DNA from 2 places in the Sphingomonas sp. CFBP 13714 genome. Region 2 is predicted to be linked to the other one. Evidence: riboswitches for the same ligand, from Rfam matches in the RefSeq annotation. Region 2 holds a riboswitch; the other holds the start of a gene.

Region 1 (12,212 bases), 380 kb from region 2:
GCCGTGGCTGCAACCCGTCGCCGAGCGCGCCGAACAGCGATGCGAGCTCACGCCGCCACGACCGCGGGGCGAGGAACGCGGCGAGCGCCGGCCGCGCCGCGACATAGCGTTCCGCCGCCGCGATCGGGTCGGGATCGGGCAGGATGGTGAAGCTGGCGACCAGCGGTTGCGGCGGTCGCGCCGGCGCATCGAACCCCTGCGACGCGCGGTGCAGCTGCGCCAGCGCCACACCTGCCGCACGCGCCTGCGCCAGCGACAGGAACGGCGTCCAGGAGGGCCGGTCGCGATACAGATCGACGCCGGCGGCCCTGCGATGCAGTTCATAGGTCCAGTCGCCGCGGGCCAGCGCGCCGCTATCGCTGGCGGCGAGCCTCATGATCTCGGGCACCGCAATGTGCGGGCGCAGGTGCGCGATGAACCGGTGTTCCGCGCCGAGCTGATCGGGCGTCCGCATCCGGCGGTGATGCCGCTTGAGCAGGAACATCCCCTGCCCGGTCTCGATCAGCGCCGCCGCGGAGAAGGGCCGCGGCGAATGCCAGTGCACGCGCTCGAGCAGACCGGCGGCCGGAAACTGCGCGGCCACGGTCGCGGCTTCCTCGGCGGTGATCGCCGGCCAGCTTGGCGCAGCCATGTCGGTGCCCATCCCGTGGACCAGATGCGCCGCCGGCGAGCCCGCGCCGATCATCGCGCCCGCACCGGTCACAGGCCGCGCGAGATGGTCGCCATGACGGCCGCACCACTCCCGACATAATAGGTCGGCGCAGATCCCGCGATCAGCGTCCCGCCGCGCCCGATCACGTCACGCGCATTGGTCGAGACCGACTGCACGCCCGCCAGCACGCGCGGATCGGTCACGTTGATCGCGTTCAGCCGCAGGTCGGTCCGCTTGCCGTCGAGCATCGACGCCAGATGCACGCCGACCGACAGGTCGAGCGTCGCATAGCCCTTAATGCTCTCGTCATTGACGAAGGTCGCATATTGACGGCCGACATATTTCACCGCGACGCTGCCGAACAACCGTCCGTCGTCATAGGTCCCGCCGCCACCGACCTGGACGGTCGGGCTCGAGACCGCATGCCGGCCGCGGGTCGGCAGATAGTCGTCGCCGACCGGCAGGTCGTCGCTGATCCGCGCGCGCAGATATTCGCCCGAGACATAGACGCTGACGCCGCGCGCCGGGCGATAGTCGATCTCGGCATCAATCCCGTAGGAGCTCTGCCCCCCGGCATTCAGCGTCGAATTGACCAGCGCGCCACCATTGTTGATGACCGTCGCCAGCTGGCGGTTCCGGAAATCATAATGGAACCCCGTCACCGATGCGGACAGCGCGGGGCCGATATAGCGATAGCCCAGCTCCTGCGAGACCGCATATTCGTTCTTCAGCGCGGTCGTCCCCGCGCTGACGAGCGCACCGCCCGCATAGCTGTCGTAGAGCGTGAATTCGTTCGGCGTGCGGAAGTTGGTGGTGATGTTGGCGAACAGCTGCTGCCGGTCGTCGATCTCGTAATGCACCGCCGCCCGCGGCAGTGCGGCGAAGCTGTCGAGGCGAACGCGGTCCTGCGGGCCGGGCAGGTAGTTGCGCCCGCTGCGCAGCACATTGACGCCCTTGAACCCGATATCGACCGCAAGACGCGGGGTCAGCGTGATATGGTCGGCCAGGAACGCCGCCTTGGTCACCGTCACGGTCCGCTGGTTCTCATAGGCGAGCAGCCGGCCGTCCGCGGTCCGGATCGCCTTTGCGCGATAGCCCCAGCGATCGGCCGGTTCGCCGTCGGCGCCGACCGCGGTGTAGGACTGGACGACGCGGTCGGTGCCGTGATCGAACCACAGCCCCGCGGTCAGCCGGTGGATGCCGCGCTCGATCGTCAGCGTGTTGACCGTCCCGGCGCGGCGCTGGTCGCCGGTATAATTGCCCAGCGCCGTCGCGACCCCGTTGACCGCACCCGGCAGCGCGATCGGATCGGCGAGCGGCTCGATGCCGAGGAAATTGCCGGTCGTGGCAAGCTGCGTCCCATAGGGCGAATTGCCGTAGCCGAACTGCAGATAGCTGATGCTGTCGAGCGTCACCCCCGCGCCCAGCGCCAGATGCACCGGCGCCGACGCATAGAGGTTGCGGAACGGCGCGCGGTAGAGCCGCCAGTAATTGGTGTTGCCCGCGCTGTACCGCGCATCGAAGTTGAAATCGCGTCCCTGCGCGCGCCATTCGGCGAGCGTCGGGCTGCGATAGGTCGACGAGTTCGCGTCGTTGAACGACAGCGCCAGGCTCGCGCGGTTGCCGTTCCCCCATTCGCCGAGCAGCTTGGCATCGACATGCTGGCGCGTGTCATAGCCGGCACCGCGCCAGTTGTTCGCGCGCGTGTTCGAATAGGAGACGAAGGCTCGCAACCCCGTCTGGCCGATCCGCCCGGTATCGAGCCGGACGAAGCCGCGCCGCGCCGCATAGGATCCGATCGACAGGTCGACGAGCCCGCGCGGCGCCGCACTCGGATCGTCGAGCCAGAGCGACAGCGAGCCGCCCGCACCGCCCAGTGTCGGCGACGCGATATCGACCGCGCCCTGCGCCAGCGCGATCCGCTGGAGATTTTCGGTATCGGCGAACTGCGAGGGATAGGCGTAATAATAGCCGATGTCGTTCTGCGGCGCGCCTTCCATGGTCACACCGATCTCGTCCTGCCCCAGCCCGCGCAACGTCAGGCTCGAACTGGTCGACAGACCGTAGGGATCGCTCGACGCGACGGTCGCGCCGGGCAGCAGGTTGACCAGCTGGAACGCGTTGAGCGTCGGCGCCTGCTTGGTGATGAACGCAGCGGCGATCGCGCTTTCGGATTTGGGCACCGTCTGGTCGGGGAGCAGCCCCTCGGGATCGAGAAGACCGACGACGCGGATATCGACCGGGTCGGCGCCGTTTCGCGCATCCGCCTGCGTCTGCGCGCCGGCGGGGGCGAAGGCCACCACAGCAGCAAGTGCGACTGCCAGCGCACTGCATGCAACACGGGGCGGCCGGCCCGTCATCAGGTCAAATCGAAGGATCATCACGGTCTTGCGTCCACTCCACACGGAGGGACGACGGACGCGCCGCCAGCCCTCCCTACGCCGGTATCAACCGGATCAGGTTCAGCGGGTCATGGGCTGCAGCCCACCTCTCAGCCGCGCGTCAGCGGCCCCCCGGGGAGCGCGCCGTCTAGGCGGTTCGGTCCTCCGGCGATAGCGTTATTGCCCGTTTGCTCGTCCGCAGCGTCTTCCCGGCACACGCGCGACAGAATTATATGACAATCCACCCCGCCCAGACGCTTGCAGTGGGTGACAGCCGGACCGGTTTGCGCCACACAGGCTTTATGGAGCGTGTGCTGACCGACGTCGTTGCCCTGGAGAATCGGGATCTGGGACGGAACCTTACGCATGGCATGCTCGACCTGCTCGGCAAGGCCATCGTGACCGGCCAATATGCGGATCGTCCCTTCCCGACCGAGGCGGAGATCGCGGTGGCGCATGGCGTCAGCCGATCGGTGACCCGTGAGGCGGTCAAGATGCTGACCGCCAAGGGACTGGTCAGCGCGCGCCCGCGACAGGGCACGATCGTCCAGCCAGCGAGCAGCTGGAACCTGTTCGACACCGATGTGCTGCGCTGGCTGCTCGACCGCAAATTCTCGGTCGAGCTGCTCCAGCAGTTCAACCAGTTGCGGATCGGGATCGAGCCCGAAGCGGCGGCGCTCGCGGCGCTGTACCACACCGAACAGGACATGGTCGCGATCGAGGCGGGGCTGGCGCGGATGGCCGCTGCGGAGCGCAGCTATGACGATCCACTCGACGCGGACATCGCGTTCCACGTCGCCGTCCTGCGCGCGTCGCGCAACCCCTTCTACGCACAGTTCCAGTCGGTGGTCGAAACCGCGCTTCGCACCTCGATCCGCTTCACCAACCGGATCAAGGGGCGCAGCGCGAACATCGCCGACCATGCTGCGGTCGCCGTCGCGATCGCCGCGCGCGATGCCGATGGTGCGCGCGACGCGATGCGACGCCTGATCGGCGACGTTCTCAGCCTGATCGCCGAGGCCTGACACCCGAATCGTCGCGACCTGGTGTACGATCAAGGGACAGCACCGTGCGACGCCGTCACTCGACCTGATCGCGCTTTTCACTTATCGAGACGCGGTGCCCTTGGGCCCGGTGCCGCGAGTCGAGATTTGACAAGCGCCGGAATAGCTCGAAGGACGAAATGCGACCGCGCATCATGCGGGTAGCAATTGAAAACATGACGGGAAACAATGCGAAGGGCTCGAGACGAGCGAACTGCACGGATCGGCAAGGTCGCGCTCGCGGCGGCCATGACCGGCGGTTTGGTGAGCGGTGCGCAGGCACAGACGGTCAACGTCAACACACCCGTCAGCGTGCCCGTCGCGGGCAATGTCGACCGGTTTCGTGTCGTGCCGGTGATCACCAGCGTCTATGACAGCAACGTGCTGCGTCTCAACGACGCGCGCGGGAGCGGGCCGCGCGACAATATCCGCGTTTCGCCGGCGCTGGCCGTCGACCTGAATCGCATCTTCGGACGCACCCGCGTCACCGCCGGCGGCACGGTCGGCTATGATTTCAACACCCGGTTCAGCGGCCTCGATCGCGAGCGGATCAACCTTACCTCGAGCGTGACGACCCCGGTCGGCGCGCCCTGCAGCGTGACCGGCAGCGCGGCGCTCGAACGCGCGCAGTTCGATCTCGGCGACACCAACACCGTGGTGACCGAGAGCTTCCTGCGCCAGGTCTATGACGTCGGCGCGAGCTGCCGCGCCGCGGCGGGTTTCTTTCCCGCGGTGGGCGTCAACCGCGTGTCGCTCACCAACAGCAGCCGCAAGGTTCTGGACACGAATCAGTCCGCGCTGCGCGCTGGGATCGGCTATGGGCGGCCCAGCCTTGGTACGCTGCAGCTCATTGGCTCGGTTGCGAAGATCGCGCGCCCGGGTATCGAGGATCTGACCGGGATCGACGATTCGACGATGATCACCGACGTCCAGCTGGTCTTCGAACGTTCGGTCGCGCCGCGCGTCAGCTTCCGACTTGGCGGCGGCATCACGCATGCCGACCCCAAGCGCGCGGCCGTGCCGTCCTTCAGCGGCCCTTCATTCGACGCACAGGTGACGATACGCCCGGTGCCCCGGTTCACGATCGTCGGCTCCGGCCGCCGTGCGGTGCAGAATCAGAGCTCGTTTGGCGCGACCTATATCATCGCCGACAGCTATAATCTCAACGTGTCCTATCTGCTCTCGGCGCGCAGCACCGCCACGCTGTTCGCCCAGCGCGCGCGACGCGACCCGCGCGGCGAGGATCTGGCGCTCACGCTTCAGCCACCACGCGGCAAGGACAGGCTGAACGTCGTCGGCGGAAGCTATGCATTCGATTTTCACCGGTCGCTACGGCTCAGCCTGAACGTCGCTCACCAGCGCCGCACGGCTGACAATGCGATTTACGACTATACGGCCACATCCGCATCGGCGGGTGTCACGGCCCGTTTCTAAGGGGATGATGATGAAGATCCGCATGGCGCATTCGCTTGTTCTGCCGTTGCTCATGGCCGCTGCGGCCGCCGGGGCGCAGGTACCAACCGCGCGCCCGACACCCGCCCCGGCGGGTGCCGTACCCAACGACGGCTATCGCCTGGCCCCCGATGACGAGGTCGAGGTGACGATTTTCGGCCAGGGTCCGGGTCAGGTGGTCAAGACGCGCGTCAAGAGCGACGGCACGATCACCCTGCCGTTCCTCGGCGCGGTCCAGGTGCGCAACCAGACCGCGCGTGAACTGGCCGCGGACATCGCCGCCCGGCTGCGGAGCGGCGGCTATTTCGTCAAGCCCGTCGTCAATGTCGAGGTCACGCAGTTCGTCAGCAGTTCGGTGACCGTGTTCGGCGAGGTCGGAACCCCCGGCATCTATCCGCTCGATCTGCAGCTGACCGTTGGCATGACGCTCGCCCGCGCGGGCGGCACGCGTGGGACCAGCGCGGACTATGCGATCCTGAAGCGCGTCGGCGATCCGGTCGAACACCGTATCCTCCTGTCGGACCTCAGCGGCGAATGGAGCGCGGCGACGCTGCTCGAGGCGAAGGACACGCTCTTCGTTCCGGTCGCGCCCGTCATCTATGTCTATGGCCAGGTGAATTCGCCCGGATCCTTCCCGTTGAAGACCGGGATGACGGTTCGCCAGGCGCTTGCCCGCGCCGGTGGTCCGACGCTCGCCGGATCGACACGGAACGTCACGATCTTCCGCGACGGCGAGAAGCTGAAAAAGGTCGATCTCGACGGCGAACTGAAGGCCGAGGACTCGGTCTTCATCAATGAAAAATGGCTCTAAATCAGTGATCGGCGTCCGGGGGTCGGAATGTCTCGTTTCATGCGATGCCCTGCGCGTTCGTCGTCGCCAGGTCCGTTTCGCAACAGCCTGACGTCTGCGGTCACGGCCTGAGAAGAGGGCGTTCCGGCAACGGGGCGCCCTTTTTCATGCCCTACTGCCCCGCCATGTCCGTCGCCGCCCGCACCAGCACGCCTTGCCATCCGGGCCAGCCGTCGCGATTCCCCCGGCGTTGGTCGAGTGACGCTTGCACGGGTCACCGGCTTGGGTGATGGGCGTGCCGATGCGACATAACGGCCTGTTCATTGCGCTGGGAGGCGCTGCGCTGGTCGCGACGGCTGGCGTTGCGGTCATGATTGCGCCCGCGCGCACCGGTCTGCCGATCACGCTCGATCCCGCCGCCGATGCCCCCTCCGCGACAGGGCCGCGCAAGCCCGCGCATCCGCGCTATACCGGCGTCAACATCGCGACGGGCGGCTTTGCCTCCAAGCGCATTCCCGGGCGCTACGGCTTCGACTATTTCTACCCCAAGCCACAGGAGACCGCGCCCTTCGTCGCTGCGGGCATGAATGCGATCCGCGTGCCCGTTCTCTGGGAACGGCTGCAACCGCAGCCCAATGCCCCGATCGACGCCGCGGAACTCGCGCGGCTCGACGAATCGATCGCTGGGCTCGGCGGGTTCGGCCTGATCATCCTCGACGTGCACAATTACGCCAAATACCGCGGCCAACGGCTCGACCAGATCGACCCGCGCGGCGCGATGCTCGCCGACCTCTGGACCCGCCTCGCCCGCCATTATGCCGGGGACAAGCGTATCGGGTTCGGCATGATGAACGAACCCAATGGCCTGTCCGCCACGGCGTGGCGACCGATTGCGGAGGCGTCGTTACAGGCGATCCGCGCGACAGGCGCGCGCAATCTGGTACTTGTCCCGGGGACGAACTGGTCGGGTGCCCATTCCTGGACAAAAGGCAGCGACTCGAACGGCGAGGCGCTGAAAACGCTCGTCGACCCGGCGAACAACATGGCGTTCGAGATGCACCAATATCCGGATGCCGACTCTTCGGGAACGCATCCGGAATGCGTGTCGCCAAAGGCCGCCGCACAGGCATTCGACTCGGCCACCGCCTGGCTGCGCGCCAACAAGGCACGAGGATTTCTCGGCGAATTCGGCGCAAGCGGCGACCCGAACTGCCTCGCCGCGCTCGATGCGGTGCTCCGCACACTTGACGCGGGCTCGGACGTCTGGCTCGGTTGGACCTATTGGGCAGGCGGCGCCCTGTGGGGGCCGTATATGTACAGCGTGCAACCCGACAAGACCGGGGACAAACCGCAAATGTCTATCCTGATACGGCACAAATCTTAATGATCACAGGGTATAGTGGCCCCGTGGAGCCGTACGGCAATCCTATTGTGCGTTGCAGCAACGTCGCGTACCCGCTCCCCGGATCGGCAAGGCAGATACAAGAATTATGTTGAAGTCATGGATTGCATCGCTGACGCGCTGGCTGGACGGCCGCGGATGGGCCGAGCCCCCCGTGATCGAGCTGACGCATCGCTACACCCCGCCCGCCGCGCCGGTCGTCGACCTGCCCGCGGATCCCGCGCCGGCAAGCACCGCGACGCGGCTGATCGGCGACCGGCGCAGGATCGCGGACACGTTCGATGCCGCACGCCCGGTGCGGACCCGCGGCGAGCTGTTCGGACGCGCGGTCGAGCTCGACCATCTGCTCGCCGCGACGCTCGACTTTCACCAGCATGCGGTGATCCACGGAGCGCGCGGCTCGGGCAAGACGTCGCTGGTGCGCGTGCTCGGCGAGCATGCGGATGAATCGGGCGCCGTCGTGCTCTATTTCGCGTGCGAACCGCATGCGACCTTCGCCGACATCATCAGGCTCTATCTCGACGCGCTCCCGCCCGCAGCCTTCGCGCCCGGCGGACAGCGTGCCTTTGCGCAGAAGCTCGAACAGATGCCGGAGAATTTCGGCCCGCGGGCGTTCGTCGATCTGGTGGCAGACCGCGTCACCGCGCCGACGATCCTGATCTTCGACGAGTTCGACCGGATCGAGGATGCGAGCGTGAAGAGCGACGTCGCTGCGGCGATGAAGCTGCTGTCCGACGCGCTCGTGCCCGTGCTGTTCGTGCTGGTCGGAATCGCGCGGACCGTGTCCGACGTCGTCGCTGGCCACCCGTCGCTGCGCCGGCACATGCGGATCGTGTCGCTGGGCCGGATCGGCGCCGACAGCGTCGACGCGCTGATCGCACGCGGCGAGGCCAATACCGGCGTCCGCTTCGATACCGATGCGCGTGCCATGATCGCCGATGCCGCCTGTGGCTCGCCCTATCACCTGCGCATGCTGGCCGGGCATTCGTCGCTCGCCGCTGTCAGCAGCGACGCGGATATCGTCACCAAGGCGCATACCCGCACCGGCTTCGTCGATGCGTTCAGCCACTGGGCGCAGATGAACGAACCCGATGCGCGGCTGTTCGCGAAGGTCGTGCTCGGCTGCACGCTCGAACAGCGCGATGCGCTCGAGGCCTTGGCGCGCACTGCCGCGACGATGGACGTCGTTTTGCTTGATACCGATCGATATGATCGTGCCATTTCGATGCTAGACCCCGCATTGGTCCGCGAACGGGGCAATGACGGCGAACACGATGGCGTGTATTTCCGTGACAGTACCGCGCCGCAGATGCTGATCGCGCTGTTGATGACGACCCCTGTTTCCACCACGGCGGCCCGGCTTGGCGCACCGCAGGAGAGCAACCTTGCTAATACCCGCTGATCTGATCGCGTCGCTCAAGGCGCGCTGGCGTATCGAGCTGGCGATCATTCTGCTGATCGTCGTGCTGGTCGCACTCTGGACGGCCGTCACGCCCAAGACCTATGTCGCGCAGTCCTCGCTGCTGTTCGACGGCGGCCCGGCCCAGTCGGTTACCGACGAGGCGGCGCCGCAGCAGGATGGCGTGGCCGCGCTCGTCGCGACCCAGGCCGACGTCCTGCAGAGCGAGGCAATCGCCGCCGCGGTCGTCCGCGACCTCAAGCTTGCCGCCAACCCGCAGGTTGCTGACCAGTGGCGTGCGCGCACCGGTGGCACCGGCGACGTCAACGCCTGGTATGGTCGTCAGCTGCTCGGCGGGCTCGAGGTCATACCCGGCCGGACCTCGCGCGTGCTCGCGATCCGCTTCAAATCGGCCGATCCGCAATTCTCGGCCCAGGTCGCCAACGGCTTTGCCACCAGCTACCTCGATGCGCGCCTGCAACTGCAGACCGATCCCGCCCGCACCTATTCGCGCTGGTTCGAGGATCGCACGCGCGAGGTCCGCACCGCGCTCGAGCAGGCGCAGGGCCGGCTGACCGCGTTCCAGCGTCGCACCGGGATCGTCGACACGACGACCAACAACACCGACGCCGCCCGCCTGACCGAACTGTCCGGCCAGCTGACCGCGGCCGAAGCGGCGGCGGCGGATGCCGGCGCACGCGCTGGCGGCGGCAGCACCGGGCTCGACGTGCAGTCGGCCGGTGTCGTCCAGGGTCTGCGCACGCAGATCTCCGCCAAGACGGCCGAAGTCGCACAGCTCAGCGCGGATCTTGGTCCGAACCACCCGCAGCGTCAGGCCGCCGAGGCGGAACTGTCGGCACTGCGTCGCCGGCTCGCGGTCGAGACCGGGACGAGCACCAATGCGGTGCGCGTCGCCAGCGGTGCGGCGAGCAGCAAGGAAAGCCAGATGCGCGCCCTGCTGAACCAGCAGCGCGGCAAGATGCTGTCGCTGGCGGGCGACCGCGCCGAGCTCGACGTGCTCCAGCGCGACGTCGATTCGGCGCGTGCGGCCTATGACACCGTGACCCAGCGTCTCGGCACGATGCGGCTGCAGAGCGAAGCGCCGTCGACCAACGTCGTCCAGCTCGACGTCGCGCAGCCGCCGATGTTCCCCTCCTCGCCCAACGTGCCGATGCGGTTGGCGCTCGGCCTCGTGCTGGGCGGAATGCTGGCGGCGGGGACGGCGCTGGCACTAGAACTGTGGCGGCCGCGGGTGCGGACGTCGAGTGGCGCAGCGACGGCCATGGGTGTGCCCGTGCTGGGCTCGGTATCGTTTTCGCAGTCGCGCGTCGCGTCGCTGCTGGGTGGAAGGCAGACGTCATGAGGCTTCGTTCGAGCGAAACGGCAAATGTCGTTCGTCCCGCGGTCGCGCCGGGCGCCGAAGCGCCCAGCCAGCGGCAGCTTCTGGGCAAATTGCTGTCGCTGTCGCCCGAGGCGCATCGCCAGATCGAGCATCGCCAGGCTGAAACCGGGCTGTTGTTCGGCGAGGCGGCGGTCGAGCTCGGCTTTGCAACCGAGGAGCAGGTGCGCCGCGCGATCGAGCTGCAGCAGGGCTTCACCGTTCTTCCCGAGGGCGATGAGCGCGTCGATCCGCTCGTCGTCGCAGCATTCGCGCCCGACGATCCCATCGCGGTCACCGCGCGCGACATTCGCGCGATCGTGACGCGCGACGTCCGTCCCGACGGCTCCCCGCTTCAGGGGATCGCGATGATCGGGATCGACGACGAAACGCTGCATACCACCGTGCTCACCGCCAATCTGGCCGTCGCCTGCGCCCAGGCCGGCTATTCGACGCTGCTGGTCGATGGCGGCATCGGCGCACCGCGTCAGCACGGGCTCTTCCGCCTGCCCAACCGCACCGGTCTGTCGACGCTGCTGTCGTCGGGCGGCCGCGTTGAGGCGATTGCCCAGACGACCGCGATCCCTGGCCTGTCGCTGCTGTCGGCGGGTCCGAGCGTCCCCAACGCGTCGGAGCTCTTCGATCGCCAGCGGCTTGCCAACACGCTCGATCCGCTGCGCGATCATTATGGGCTGGTCATCTTCGATGCCGGCCCCGCCAGCGCGACGCAGCTCGAGGCGTGTTTCGGACTCGACGCGGCGATCATCGTCGCGCGCCGCAACCGGTCGGACGCGCGCGCGCTGCGCAACGCCGCGGCCGTGCTGCAGGAGCATGCCACCCCGGTGCTCGGCTCGATCCTGATCGATTGAGCATGGTGGGCATGATGGAGATTCGGCGAATCGGCCACATCGATGTGGTCGCCACCGATGTACCGGGTGCCGTTGCACAGGTCGTTGCCGCGGTAGAAGGCGACGGTCCGGCCATCTTCGGCTTCTGCAATGCGCACAGCGTCAACCTTGCGCGGGCGGATCCCGCCTTCGTGACCGCGACGCGGGCGGGCGTGTTCTTCAACGACGGCAGCGGCGTCGATATCGCCAGCCGGCTGCTCTACGGCACGCGCTTCCCGGCCAATCTCAATGGCACCGACCTGACGCCCGCGGTGCTCGCCGCGCTGCCGGCGGGAACGGGCGTCTTCCTGCTCGGCAGCCCGCCAGGCGTCGCGCAAAAGGCCGCTGCGATCCTGGCGGAGCGCTTCCCGAACATCCGCATCGCGGGCAGCCATCACGGCTTTTTCAGCGCCGATGAGGCACCCGCGCTGTCGGAGCGGATCCGCGCATCGGGGGCACGGCTCGTGCTCGCCGGCATGGGACAGCCGCGGCAGGAAAAATGGGCGGCCGCCAATGCGGGCACCGTCGGTGCGGTGATCCTGTGCATCGGCGCCTTTCTCGATTTCACTGCGGGCCAGTTCGTCCGCGCGCCGCTCTGGATGCAGCGCGCGGGCATCGAATGGACCTTCCGCCTTCTGCAGGAGCCCCGACGGATGGCGTCACGCTATCTCGTCGGGAACGCGACCTTCCTGGCCGCGACGCTCGGACAACGGATGAAGCGATGAAACAGATGATGCCTCCTCGCCTGCACCGCGCGCTCTCGCGTCTGCGCCATGCGCCACCGCCGTCCTATGACGACCGCTATCCGCGCGTCGACGTGTTCGAATG
Region 2 (12,212 bases):
GAGCGCCTCGCGCAGCTTCTCCGATTTCACGAAGCTCGACACGATCGAATAGACCGAACGCCAGGCCTGATATTTTGCCAGTGCCGGCGCCGCCTTGATCATCGATCCGAAGTCGAGAAACGCGACATGGCCGAGCTTCTCATAGCCTTCGTGAAACACGCCGGCGGAATAGGCGAGGAACTTCTCATAGCCCGCCCAGTCGCCCGGATGCAGCTTCTCGATCTCCGCCCGCATCTGCGTATCGTCGTTGGTATAATCGAAATTCGTCCCGTCCGCCCAGTTTAGCCGGTAGAAGGGCAGCACCGGGTCGAGCGTCACATCCGCGCTCATGTCGTGCCCGCTCAGCGCCCATAGTTCGCGCAGGCAGTCGGGATCGGTGATGACGGTCGGGCCCGCATCGAAGGTGAAGCCGTCGCGCTCCCAGTAATAACCACGCCCGCCCGGCTTGTCGCGGCTCTCGACGATGGTCGTCTGGACGCCTGCGGATTGCAGCCGGATCGCGAGCGCCAGCCCGCCAAACCCTGCGCCGATGACGATAGCTGTCTTCATGATCTCATACTGCCTGCGATGGCGCGGACGGCGCGCACGATGGGGACGGGGGGCTTGCCGGTCAGGATCCGCGCCTTGTCGGTCATGGTCGAACGTCCGGCATAGAAACGGCCTATCAGCGAAGGGGAGAGGCGATAGAAGCGCTCGAGGATCCGGTAGCGTTCCTCAGGCTCCGCCGCGCGGAACAGCATCGTGTCGAGCATCCGGTAGAAACCGCGGCTTTTCCACGTCGCCTGCGCCATCGCATAGGTCGCGTCGTGCAGCCGTGCGCCCGAGAAATCCCCCAGCGCCGCGATCATCGACGCGGTCCGCACCGCATCGGGCAGCGAATAGCCGGTGGTCGGGTGGAACATCCCCGCGCGCATCCCCGCCTTGGCGACGCGCGCGCCGGTCGAGCGCCAATAGGCCTCGAAATCGCCGCCCATCGCCACCGGCAGCACGCCCGATTCCTCGCGCTCGATCCGCTTCACCGACCAGCCGCGCTCGGCGACATAGGCGTCGATCCGGTCGCGGAGCACGGGCAGATCGAGATCGGGCGTGTCGCTGTAATAGGTGTCCTCGACGAACATCCGCCGCGCCTTGAACGGCAGGCAATAGACGAAGCGATAGCCGTCGAGCTGTTCGACGCCCGCATCCATCACCATCGGCCGCGGTGCCTTGTGCATCGCGTCGAGTAGCAGCTCGCGCCCGAGGAATTTCTGCCACGCCAGATCGAGCAGCGTGAGGTCGCCCGGCCCGCGTGCGTCGATCACCCCGGTCGCCTCGATCCGGTCGCCATCGCTCAGCACCACCGCGGTCGCGCTCGCGCCGCTGACCTTGCGGTCGAGCATCAGCGCGTGCGGCGGCAGGACGCGGCGTACCTCGCGGTCGAGCTGGACGCTCTCAATCGAATTGTAACGCGCGTCGATGGTCCGCGCATGCCCTGGAAAGCGCACGTCATAGCCCTGCCAGCCATGCACCACGAGCGGCGCGACGATCCATCGGTCCGCCGCCGCAACGTCGCTGTCGAAGAACGACCAGAGGTGGTTGCCGCCGACCGTCGGGGCGGCATCGACCAGTCGCACGTCGAGCGCCGGATGCTTCGCTTTGAGCGCCAGCGCGATCATCCCGCCGGCCAGGCCCGCGCCAACGATCGCGACGTCGCAGGAGATCGTCGATGCCATGGCTCCGACTAGCGCAAACCGGCGCCTGCGAAAACAGCCTTTCCCGCCCAATCGCGCGCGAAGACAACCTGCATTGCCGGCCCGGCCGCCTCTTCCGCCACCGCCGCGATCCGCCGCGCGCCAGTCGTCCGCTGCCATCGCGCACCCGACACGGAGGGACGGGGGACGTCAGGTCGGGCATGGCGCGCCGCCGCCATCTCCGCCACTATGTCCATGCCAGATCCGGAGCCGCCATGCCCCCCACACATCCGACCGACGCTTCGCCAGCACCGCACGCCGGCGATCCCGACCCCCGCCACCCCCAGGCGCCGACGCTGGCAACGGCGCGCCTGACGCTGAGCGGCCATGTCCCTGCCGATCTCGACGACTGCGCCGCGATGTGGGCCGACGCCCGCGTCTATGCGATGATCGGCGGCACGCCGCGTAGTCGCGAGGAGGTGTGGATCCGGTTGCTCCGCTCGATCGGGCAGTGGACCGTGTTCGGCTATGGCAGCTGGATCGTGCGCGAGACTGTGACCGGCCGGCTGATCGGCGAGATGGGTCTGATCGAAGCGCGGCGCGCGATCCTGCCGCCGATCGACGGTCCCGGTGCGATCGGCCCCGAAATGGGCTGGACGCTGACCGGCGACGCGCAGGGACAGGGTTATGCGTCGGAGGCGATGGCGGCGGTCCTGGCCTGGGCCGACCCGCGCATCGCCGCGACGACCTGCATCATCGACCCCCGCAACGCGCCCTCGCTCCGCCTCGCCGAGCGCCTCGGCTACCGCCTGCGCATCGAGGGTCGTTATCGTGACGCGCCGATCCTGATCCTCGACCGGCGCGCCTGACCTGGGTTCGAGGCGGCTATTTCGGCTTGGCGTTGAGCGTCGCCATCCGTGCGACGACCTCCGGGCTCGTGCACGTGGCTTTGTCGAAGCTGGTCGATGGCGGCCGGCGCAGGCAGGTGAAGGCGACCTCTTGCTCCGGGATCATGTCGAGCGGTTCGACGCCAGCATCCTTGCGCGCGATGACGGCGCGCAATTTGGCAAGATAGGTATCCCACCCGCGCTTGTCGGTAACGAGCGTGAGCGATCGATCGGCCATATCGATCAGCCTCGCTGCCTCGTCGAACCGACCCATCTGCCGGGCAGCGTTCGCGGCCCGTGCCTCCAGCCATAGCCGGTCCGCGACGGGCGTTGCAGGGCCCAATGCCCGAACGCCACGGATGAACAATGTCTGATATCGCTGGAACTGGCTATTCTGCGCGTCGGTGCTGATTTGGGACCTCGGATCGGGCGTCACCTGCCAGATGGCCGACAGCAAAAGTCCGAGACGCAGAATCTCCGGCCGGCCCAGCTTTCCGGCGAGCCAATAGGCCCGGTAATAGGTCGTCTCCGAGCCGATCAGCCGTTTATAATCGGCGGTGCCGATCAGCCGCGCGAGGTTTTCCGCGTCCTGGGTCGAGACCTTGTCGAAAACGACCAACTTGTTGCTCGGGCATTCAGGAAGCGGAAACGGAAAGGGCAAATAGCTGTACGGCTTGCCGTCGGGGCGCTCGCCATAGGTGCTGAACATCGCGGGCTGCCATGCCGAGAACGTCTCGCCGCCCACCGGGCAGGTCATTTCTGCAGGCCCACCGTGAAGCGGAGGCAATTGTCGCGGAGCGGCGGTCGGCACGGGCTGGGCCGATTGCAGCAGTATTGCGAGTAAAATCACTATTGTGGTCCCCGATTATGTCGTGCGGAGGATGCTATGAAAGTCGCGATCCGGCGACAACGACCTTCTGCGGGATGCGCGCGCGGTCATCTTCCCGATCGCGCGGTGTACAAGCGGCCATCACCCGGCACGCGCAGATGCTTGTGAGCGCGGCATGACGATCACGCTCGTCATCTCCTTGTCTGCGATTGACGTTTTACCGGGTGCGCCCGCCGACCGCGTGTGCTGCAAAGGCGTTCGCTCCAATCTAGGCGCTGCCGTTGCTGTGATAATTCCGCTACGGGTCGTCGCGATTCCGACCCCGGCGGTGCGCTCGGTTTGGCTCTGACGGTCATGACCGTTATGAAGGGGGCCAATCCGATGGGCCGGGAGGTTTTTCCCCGGTTCATGTGGAGGGGAGCATTGGGGACATGGCTGATCACGGCCAGCCACCATCAGCCACATCATGAACGATACAGGTGCAATTATGAGCTCATTTTCCGGTTCTGGGATCGGCTCTGCGGCACCGACCGGGAGCACGGCGATGCGGGCAGATCGCATGCCAAGGTTGCCGCGCGTGCTGGCGGCGGCCGCGGTCTGGGCCGTTCTGGCGGCGGCGAGCCCGGTCACGCGGCTTGACGTCGAGGTCGACAATCTCCGCTCGGCCAAGGGGTTGATCCGTATCTGCCTGACCGCCGACCCCGATAATTTCCCCGCCTGTGTCGACGATGCCAAGGCACTGACCCGGACGCTCCCCGCCGCGGTCCGGACGACGAGCTTTCCGGGTCTGCCGCAGCGCGGCTATGCGCTGGCGATCATCCATGACGAGAACAGCAACTCCAAGCTCGACACGATCGCGGGTATCCCGCGCGAGGGCTATGGTTTCTCGAACAACGCGGCGGTACGCTTCGGACCGCCGCGCTTTTCCGCGGCACGGTTCATGCTCGCCGGTGATGCTGAAATGCAACAGGTCAGGATGCGTTACATCTTCTGACGGATTGCAACGGACCGAATGGGGTTGCCCAGCGTTGCGCGGTGGAACCTTTTTGTCCGGAGCCCGTCCTTGCGCGCATTCTCACTCGTTCTGACTGCCGCAACCGCGGCCGTCGCCCTCGCCACGCCGGCACTTGCGCAGACGGATCCCAATCCGACCCCGCCAATCACCGATCCCGCCGACAACAACCGCATCACGCTGGGACTCGGCGTCGCGTCGCTTCCTGATTACGAGGGTGCGGACAGCAACAGCTTCACGCCCGGCGCGGTCGCGATCGGTACGGTCCGCGGGCATGACTTCTTCACGCGCGGTACGCAGCTCTACGTGAACCTGATCCCCAATACCGGATCGGTCGGGATCAACTACGAAGTCGGTGTCATCGCCGCGGTGCGTACCGATCGCACGGGCCGGGTCGACAACCGGCAGGTCCGCGCGCTCGGCAAGATCGACACGGCCTATGAAGTCGGCGGCTTTGTCGGCATCGGCAAGACCGGTGTCATCACCAGCGATTACGACACGCTGACCGCGCGCGTCGCCTATATCCACGACGTGTCGGGCACGCACGACAGCTATGTGATCACCCCGCAGGTCAACTACACCACGCCGCTGTCGGTCCGCACCCTGGTCGCCTTCGGCCTGTCGGCGGATTATGCGGGCAAGGGCTTTGGCCGGACCTATGCGGCGGTCACGCCGATCGGCACGATCAACAGCGGTCTGCGCACCTATGACATCAACGACAGCGGTTTCCGCCGGGTCAACGTCTCCGCCTTCGCGCTGCAGAGCCTGTCGGGCGATCTGCGCCGTGGGTTCGGCGTCGGCGCGGGCGTGCTCTACGGTCGCATGCTCGGCAAGTACAAGGACAGCCCGATCGTCGCGGACGTCGGCGATGCCGACCAGTGGCTCGGCGCGGTGGGCCTGACCTACACCTTCTGATTGCAACCCGCCGATCGACCCGAAACCCCGTGCGGCCCGACCGTGCGGGGTTTTTCGTTTGCGCCCCCGTCCGTTGCGCCTATGCTCGCCCTACCCCGGGGGAGCGCCGATCCGCGCTTGAGAGGAAGGCAGGAGCCTTCGACCCGCTGAACCTGATCCGGTTGATACCGGCGGAGGGAGGGAGCGGTCGCCACAGAACCGTATGCCTTGCTCCGAGACCTTTAGGAGCAAGCGCATGGCCGATTACGATCCCCGCATCCCGACCGCCGACATCGGCGTTACCACCGGCCCGATCCGCGGCTCGCGCAAGATCCATGTCGCGGTGCCCTCCAGCCCCGACGTCCGCGTCGCGATGCGCGAGATCGTGCTCGACCCGAGCTGTTCCGAGCCGCCCTTGCGCGTCTACGACACCAGCGGTCCGTACACCGACCCGCGCGCCACGATCGACATCAACGCCGGCCTGCCGCAACTTCGCCGCCAGTGGATCGAGGCGCGGGGCGACGTCGAAAGTTACGACGCGCGTGAGATCCGGCCCGAGGATAATGGCCAGCTCGGCCCCGACCGCTCGGGCGGCGTCCCGCAATTCCCCGGCAGCATCAAGCGCCCGTTGCGCGCCAGGGCCGGCGCCAATGTCAGCCAGATGCACTATGCCCGCCGCGGCATCATCACGCCCGAGATGGAATATGTCGCGACCCGCGAGAATCTCGGCCGCGCGATGCTGAAAGAGTATAAGCGCGACGGCGAGAGCTTCGGTGCGTCGATCCCCGACTTCGTCACCCCCGAATTCGTCCGCGACGAGGTCGCGCGCGGCCGCGCGATCATCCCCAACAACGTCAACCACCCCGAATCCGAGCCGATGGCGATCGGCCGCAACTTCCTGGTCAAGATCAACGCCAATATCGGCAACTCCGCGGTTGCGTCGAACGTCGCCGCCGAGGTCGACAAGCTCGTCTGGTCGATCCGCTGGGGCGCCGACACGGTGATGGACCTCAGCACCGGCCGCAACATCCACGACACGCGCGAATGGATCCTGCGCAACAGCCCCGTGCCGATCGGCACCGTGCCGATCTACCAGGCGCTCGAAAAGGTCGGCGGCATTGCCGAGGATCTGACCTGGGAAATCTTCCGTGACACGCTGATCGAACAGGCGGAGCAGGGCGTGGATTACTTCACAATCCACGCCGGCGTTCGCCTCGCCTATATCCCGATGACCGCCAAGCGGGTCACCGGCATCGTCTCGCGCGGCGGCTCGATCATGGCGAAATGGTGCCTCAGCCACCACAAGGAGAGCTTCCTCTACGAGCGCTTCGACGAGATCACCGAGATCATGAAGGCGTATGACATCGCCTATTCGCTCGGCGACGGGCTGCGCCCCGGCAGCATCGCCGACGCGAACGACGAGGCGCAGTTCAGCGAGCTCTACACGCTCGGCGAACTCACCCACCGCGCATGGAAGAGCGACGTTCAGGTGATGATCGAGGGCCCCGGCCATGTGCCGATGCACAAGATCAAGGAAAACATGGAAAAGCAGCTCGAGGTTTGCGGCGAGGCGCCCTTCTATACCTTGGGGCCGCTCACCACCGACATCGCGCCGGGTTATGACCATATCACCAGCGGCATCGGCGCGGCGCAGATCGGCTGGTACGGCACCGCAATGCTTTGCTACGTGACGCCCAAGGAGCATCTGGGCTTGCCCGACCGCGACGACGTGAAGGTCGGCGTCGTCACCTACAAGCTCGCCGCGCACGCCGCCGACCTCGCCAAGGGTCACCCTGCCGCGCAGATGCGCGACGATGCGCTGTCCCGCGCGCGCTTCGAATTCCGCTGGCGCGATCAGTTCAACCTGAGCCTCGACCCCGATACGGCCGAGCAATATCACGACCAGACGCTCCCCGCAGAAGGCGCCAAGACCGCGCATTTCTGCTCGATGTGCGGTCCCAAATTCTGTTCGATGAAGATCACGCAGGAGGTGCGCGACTTCGCCGCGAAACAGAATGGCCCGGCCGACACGTTCCTCGCAGCCGATGTCGATCAGACCGACGCCAACCGCGCGATCTTCGCCAAGGGCGCGCATGCCGACGCGGAAAAGGGCATGGCGGAGATGAGCGAGAGGTTCCGCGAGAAGGGCAGCGAGATCTACCTCCCCGCGGACGTCTGATCCGCCACATCCCGAACTCCTCCCCCTGGCGGGGGAGGATCAGGGGGTACGCCCGTTACCGCTTGCGCACGAACTCCGCGCGCAGCACCAGACCCTTGATCCCCTCGTAGCGACAGTCGATCTCCTGCGCGTCACCGGTCAGGCGGATCGCCTTGATCAGCGTGCCGCGCTTGAGCGTCTGGCCCGCGCCCTTGACGGTCAGGTCCTTGATCAGCGTCACCTGGTCGCCGTCCGCCAGCACGTTGCCGACCGAGTCGCGGACCACGACCGTGTCGTCGTCCGCCGCGCGGGTCGTGGATGCGGCGTCGGCGGCGACCCATTCGCCGCTGGCCTCGTCATAGACGTAATCGTCGTCCGCCATCGTCATCGTCCTGTTTCGTGCCGGATCACTTGAGCGTCGTCATCTCGACGGGCTTGCCCTTGGTCGTCGGGTTCGACGCGTTCGCCTTGGGCTCCTTCTCGGCCTTGGGCTTGCGGACTTCCTTGTTCGATTTCTTCTGGCTCTTGGCCATGATGCTGCCCTTCCGGCGGGGCGGAGCGCCCCGGGACGGCGACGATACACGCTTGCGCTCGCGCATACCCGTAGATTCGGATCATCGAGTCGCCCCGGCAGTGCGGGCATCGCGGGCAACCTCGGCCCAGTCGGCGCGTTGGGATGAAAAGAGCATGAGGGGGCTGCGATGCATATCGGATCCGGGGCTGCGCCGATTACCCTGTCGCTGCGTGCGGGGATGGCAATGCTTGCCATGGCCCTGTCAGGCTGCAGTGCGGGCGACGATTCCCAGCAGACCGCTGCGGTTACGAATTTCACGCCGCCTGCCACGCGGACGCCGACCCCCGTGGCGGGGCAGGCGCAGACCACGCCGCTCACCGCCTATGTCGGCAAATATCCGCATGACGCGGTCGATGGCGTCGATTTCTTCGATCGCACCGAGGTGGCCGGCGGGTTGCTCGCGGTGGTCGACGATGCCCGGCTGCGGTTGCTGATCCGTGGGCGTTCGGGGCCGCAGACGCCGATCTTCCAACGGGGCAGGCGCATCGCCTCCTGGGGGTGCGAGGCGCATAACTGCGGCGATCACAACTGGATGGTCGCGATCGATCCGGCGGGTGGGACAGCGCAGGCCTGTTATCACGATGCCGGCACGATGCGCGATCAGAGCCGCTGGTATGCCGATGGCGCACCGGTCCTGCGCCCTGGCGCCTGTCCTTCGGAGGGTAACAATGCTTGAACACATGCCTGCCTGGCTCGGCCACGCACTTAAAGGATTGCGCGCTGGTGCCGACGCGTTGGTGATCGCCCGGTCCGGTCTCGGGTCGGGCGCGCAGGCCGGCACGGGGTTCGCGACGCTCGACCTGACCAGCCCCGCCTTTGCGCATGAGGGGCGGTTGCCGCCCCGGTTCACCGCCGATGGTGACGGGGTGTCGCCGCCGCTCCTCTGGAGCGCGCCGCCTGCGGGCACCGCCGCACTCGCGCTGATCGTCGAGGATGCGGATGCGCCGACGCCGCAACCGCTGGTTCACGCGATTGTCTGGCATATCGCTGCCGATCGGCTGCGACTGGCCGAGGGCGCGATCACGGCCGACGGCGCAGGGACGCCCGACGGCGATGTCGGGCGCAATTCCTATCTACGCGAAGGCTGGCTGCCGCCCGATCCGCCGACCGGGCATGGCGAACATCGTTATGCCTTCCAGCTTTTCGCGCTCGATGCGGCGCTGGGCGATCCAGGCGTGTCACCGGGCCGCACCGCGCTGGTCGAGGCGATGTCGGGACATGTGCTCGCGGCGGGGTTGCTGATCGGGACCTATTCGCGCGAGGAGGCCGCGCCCGTCGGCCCTGCTTCATCGGCCATGCCGGCCTGACCGCGATCCGCGCCTGGCGGGCAGGGATCCGCCACGCTGCCGGTCAGGCGAACGCTGCGGCGTGGGTCGCGATCAGCAGGACGGTGGTCGAGAAGGCGACGATGCAGACGAGCAGGCCGGGGTCCCGCGCCCGATCGGGCCGCGATTGGGCGAGATGGAGATGACGAAGCATGATGCAGTCTCCGCAGTCAGGCCAGATCACGCGATCGGGATGATCGGCGTCGCTGCGCTGATCGCGATGCCGGCGAAGACCAGCGCCCCGGCGAACGAGAGGAGGATGCGCTTGGCGGATTCGAAATGGATCGAGGACATGGTGGCTTCCCTTCGGTGATGGCGGCGTCCGGACCATCCGGCTGCCGATATCCCCTGCTTTGCACACCCCGTGCCAGTTCCGTATCCGGCTGAATTAGCGCGGTTTTTCGCTGCAGGCACGCAGCAGTTGGGATTTTGCGCCACACTTATCCGGTGAACGGCGCCAAGGATCGGTGCCGCGGACCGCCGCGAGGATCAGGCGGCGCAGATCCGGTCGCGCCCGTCGCCCTTGGCAGTGTAGAGGAGCCGGTCGGCGCGGGCGAACGCGCTCTCGGCGGCTTCGTCCGCGTGGATCGCGGTTACGCCTGCAGAGAAGGTGATCTGGCCGAGCGGCGAATCGGTCTCGCGGTTGCGGAAGCGTTTGGCGGCGACGATTGCGCGGACCGAATCGAGCAGGCGCGCGGCGTCGCTCAGGCTGACGCCGCACAACAGCACCGCAAACTCCTCGCCGCCGTGCCGCACGACGAGATGCCCCTCGCACCCCGCCGCGATCATCTGGCCGATCGCGGTCAGCACCCGGTCGCCGACGCCGTGGCCGAACGCGTCGTTGACTCGCTTGAACCGGTCGACGTCGCATACCGCCAGGCAATAGGGGCCCTTGTCCGCGTCGCGTGCGCCGAACGCCTCGTCGAACGCGCGTCGGTTGGGCAGGCCGGTCAGCGTGTCGCGTCGTGCGCTGTCGCGCGCTTCGATCAGCTTGGCGCGCAGGACGTCGGTCTCGTGCTTCGCCTTGGCCAGCCGCACCTCCGACTCACGGATCCGGCCGATCATCGCGGTGGTGATCCGCGTGATCTCGTCGATCTCGGCTAGTCCCGGCGAGGTCGTGATCGCTGCCGCGCTTTCCGCCAGGTCATGGCCGAAGCCGCGGGTCTCGGCGTGGATGCTGTGCATGATCGTCGCGAACCCGTCGACATACTCCTGCGTCTCGGCGACCAGCCGGTCCGCCTGCCCTTCGCGTTGCGCGGGATCGCACGGGCCGTCGTGATCGACCACCGCAGAGGGCTCGGTGACCTGTCCGCCAAGCGCCTCGATATCCCTGCGCAGCAGCCGGACGCCGCCCTCGGTCAATTGCGCAACCTGCGCCGCGAGCGGGCCGTCGGGTGCCGACAGCACGGCATGCGCGAACGCATAATGCGACGGATCCGGACGCAACCGGTGCTTACGGAGGAATCGGCCGATCTGGTCGAACAGGTCCTCCGTGCTCACCTGTTGTGCGCCCTGCGCGTCCCGCATGTCATTTGCCCCCGTTTCGCCCCCGGAATAGAACGACAAAGGTTAGCAACGCGTGACGATTTGCAAGCCTATCGGCGGTTAAGCGTCTCGACTGCGGCCAGCGTCGAACTAACATGCTCGGCCGGGTTCATGTCGTCGTGAACAAAGGCGACCCGGCCGTCGCGGCCGATCACGTAACTGGTGCGCTTCGTGACATTGCGTCCCATCACTTGCTTGCCGAGCGCGACGTCATAGCCCGCGACGACCTTCGGCCCTGCACTTGCGACCGCGAACTTGCCCGCGCATTTCTCCGCCGAGAATTTGCTCAGCGTCTCGACGTTGTCCGCCGACATGCCGATCACCGTCGCGCCGGCCTTCTTGAACGCGGGGACCGCCTCGGCAAAGGCATGCGCCTCGGCATTGCAGCCACCGGTATAGGCCGCGGGGAAGAAGTAGAGCACGACGGGGCCCTTCTTCAGCTGTTCGGCGAGGTGGACCGTGAACACCTTGCCGGCGATCGCGCCGCGCGTGGTGAAGTCGGGCGCCTTGGCGCCGGGCGCGAGCGCCGCGACTGCGGGGGTGGCGAGGAGGAGGGCGGCAAGGGTCGGGACGAGGCGCATGGGGCTATACTCCGGTATGATCGCAATGACGTACGCCCGCTCGCGGCATCCGTCCATTGCCCGCGCCGTACAGGCTCGATAGGCAGGGCACATGCCAGTGACCCAAGCCGATATCGACCTCGCGCACCGCCTCGCGGATGCCGCGGGCCACGTCATCCGACCCTATTTCCGCCACGAGCACGGCGTCGAGATCAAGGACGACCAGTCCCCCGTCACCCGCGCCGACCGCGAGGCCGAATCGGCGATGCGCCGGCTGCTCGACGCCGAACGCTCGGGCGACGGCATCGTCGGCGAGGAATTTGGCGAGAAGACCGGTGTCACCAACCGCAAATGGGTGCTCGACCCGATCGACGGCACGCGCAGCTTCACCGTCGGCCGCGCGATCTTCGGCACGCTGATCGCGCTGGTCGAGGATGGCTGGCCGGTGCTCGGGATCATCGACCAGCCGGTCCAGCGCGAACGCTGGGTCGGCGTCGCGGGGCGTTCGACAACTCTGAACGGCGTGCCGGTGCGCACCCGGGTCTGCCGCGAGCTTGCGGGATCGACGATCGCGACGACCAGCCCGCATCTGTTCGGCGAGGCTGACGTCCCGCATTACCTAGCGCTCGTCGCGGCTATCTCGGGCGGCAATCCGCGCCAGGGGCCGGTCTATGGCGGCGACTGCTATAATTACGGGCTGCTCGCGAGCGGGCATCTCGACGTCGTCTGCGAATCGGGTCTCCAGCTCTACGATTTCG

The links. Region 2 has a riboswitch for thiamine pyrophosphate ahead of thiC (phosphomethylpyrimidine synthase ThiC). Riboswitches for the same ligand answer to the same signal wherever they lie in the genome.
Region 1: it holds a riboswitch for thiamine pyrophosphate, as region 2 does, so the genes downstream of both, IFT54_RS03790 (TonB-dependent receptor) here and thiC (phosphomethylpyrimidine synthase ThiC) in region 2, are expected to answer to the same signal.

Annotation. Positions count from the first base shown of each region.
Region 1 covers NZ_JACYVG010000001.1:769,715-781,926, reverse strand. The annotation lists gene IFT54_RS03795 (phosphotransferase enzyme family protein) at 1-685, opposite strand, end outside; gene IFT54_RS03790 (TonB-dependent receptor) at 700-3,012, opposite strand; TPP riboswitch at 3,083-3,171, opposite strand; gene IFT54_RS03785 (FadR/GntR family transcriptional regulator) at 3,336-4,058, shown strand; gene IFT54_RS03780 (outer membrane beta-barrel protein) at 4,266-5,510, shown strand; gene IFT54_RS03775 (SLBB domain-containing protein) at 5,515-6,339, shown strand; gene IFT54_RS03770 (glycoside hydrolase family 5 protein) at 6,620-7,702, shown strand; gene IFT54_RS03765 (ATP-binding protein) at 7,809-9,122, shown strand; gene IFT54_RS03760 (GNVR domain-containing protein) at 9,106-10,482, shown strand; gene IFT54_RS03755 (CpsD/CapB family tyrosine-protein kinase) at 10,479-11,366, shown strand; gene IFT54_RS03750 (WecB/TagA/CpsF family glycosyltransferase) at 11,378-12,109, shown strand; gene IFT54_RS03745 (polysaccharide pyruvyl transferase family protein) at 12,106-12,212, shown strand, end outside.
Region 2 covers NZ_JACYVG010000001.1:393,333-405,544, forward strand. The annotation lists gene IFT54_RS01910 (phytoene desaturase) at 1-549, opposite strand, end outside; gene crtY (lycopene beta-cyclase CrtY) at 546-1,712, opposite strand; gene IFT54_RS01920 (GNAT family N-acetyltransferase) at 1,946-2,539, shown strand; gene IFT54_RS01925 (hypothetical protein) at 2,556-3,314, opposite strand; gene IFT54_RS20985 (sterol desaturase family protein) at 3,795-4,025, shown strand; gene IFT54_RS01935 (DUF2141 domain-containing protein) at 3,931-4,380, shown strand; gene IFT54_RS01940 (MipA/OmpV family protein) at 4,450-5,313, shown strand; TPP riboswitch at 5,402-5,509, shown strand; gene thiC (phosphomethylpyrimidine synthase ThiC) at 5,549-7,471, shown strand; gene IFT54_RS01950 (alkylphosphonate utilization protein) at 7,527-7,832, opposite strand; gene IFT54_RS20670 (hypothetical protein) at 7,858-7,983, opposite strand; gene IFT54_RS01955 (hypothetical protein) at 8,152-8,700, shown strand; gene IFT54_RS01960 (YbhB/YbcL family Raf kinase inhibitor-like protein) at 8,693-9,331, shown strand; gene IFT54_RS20675 (hypothetical protein) at 9,375-9,503, opposite strand; gene IFT54_RS01965 (GGDEF domain-containing protein) at 9,839-10,849, opposite strand; gene IFT54_RS01970 (peroxiredoxin) at 10,945-11,475, opposite strand; gene IFT54_RS01975 (inositol monophosphatase family protein) at 11,567-12,212, shown strand, end outside.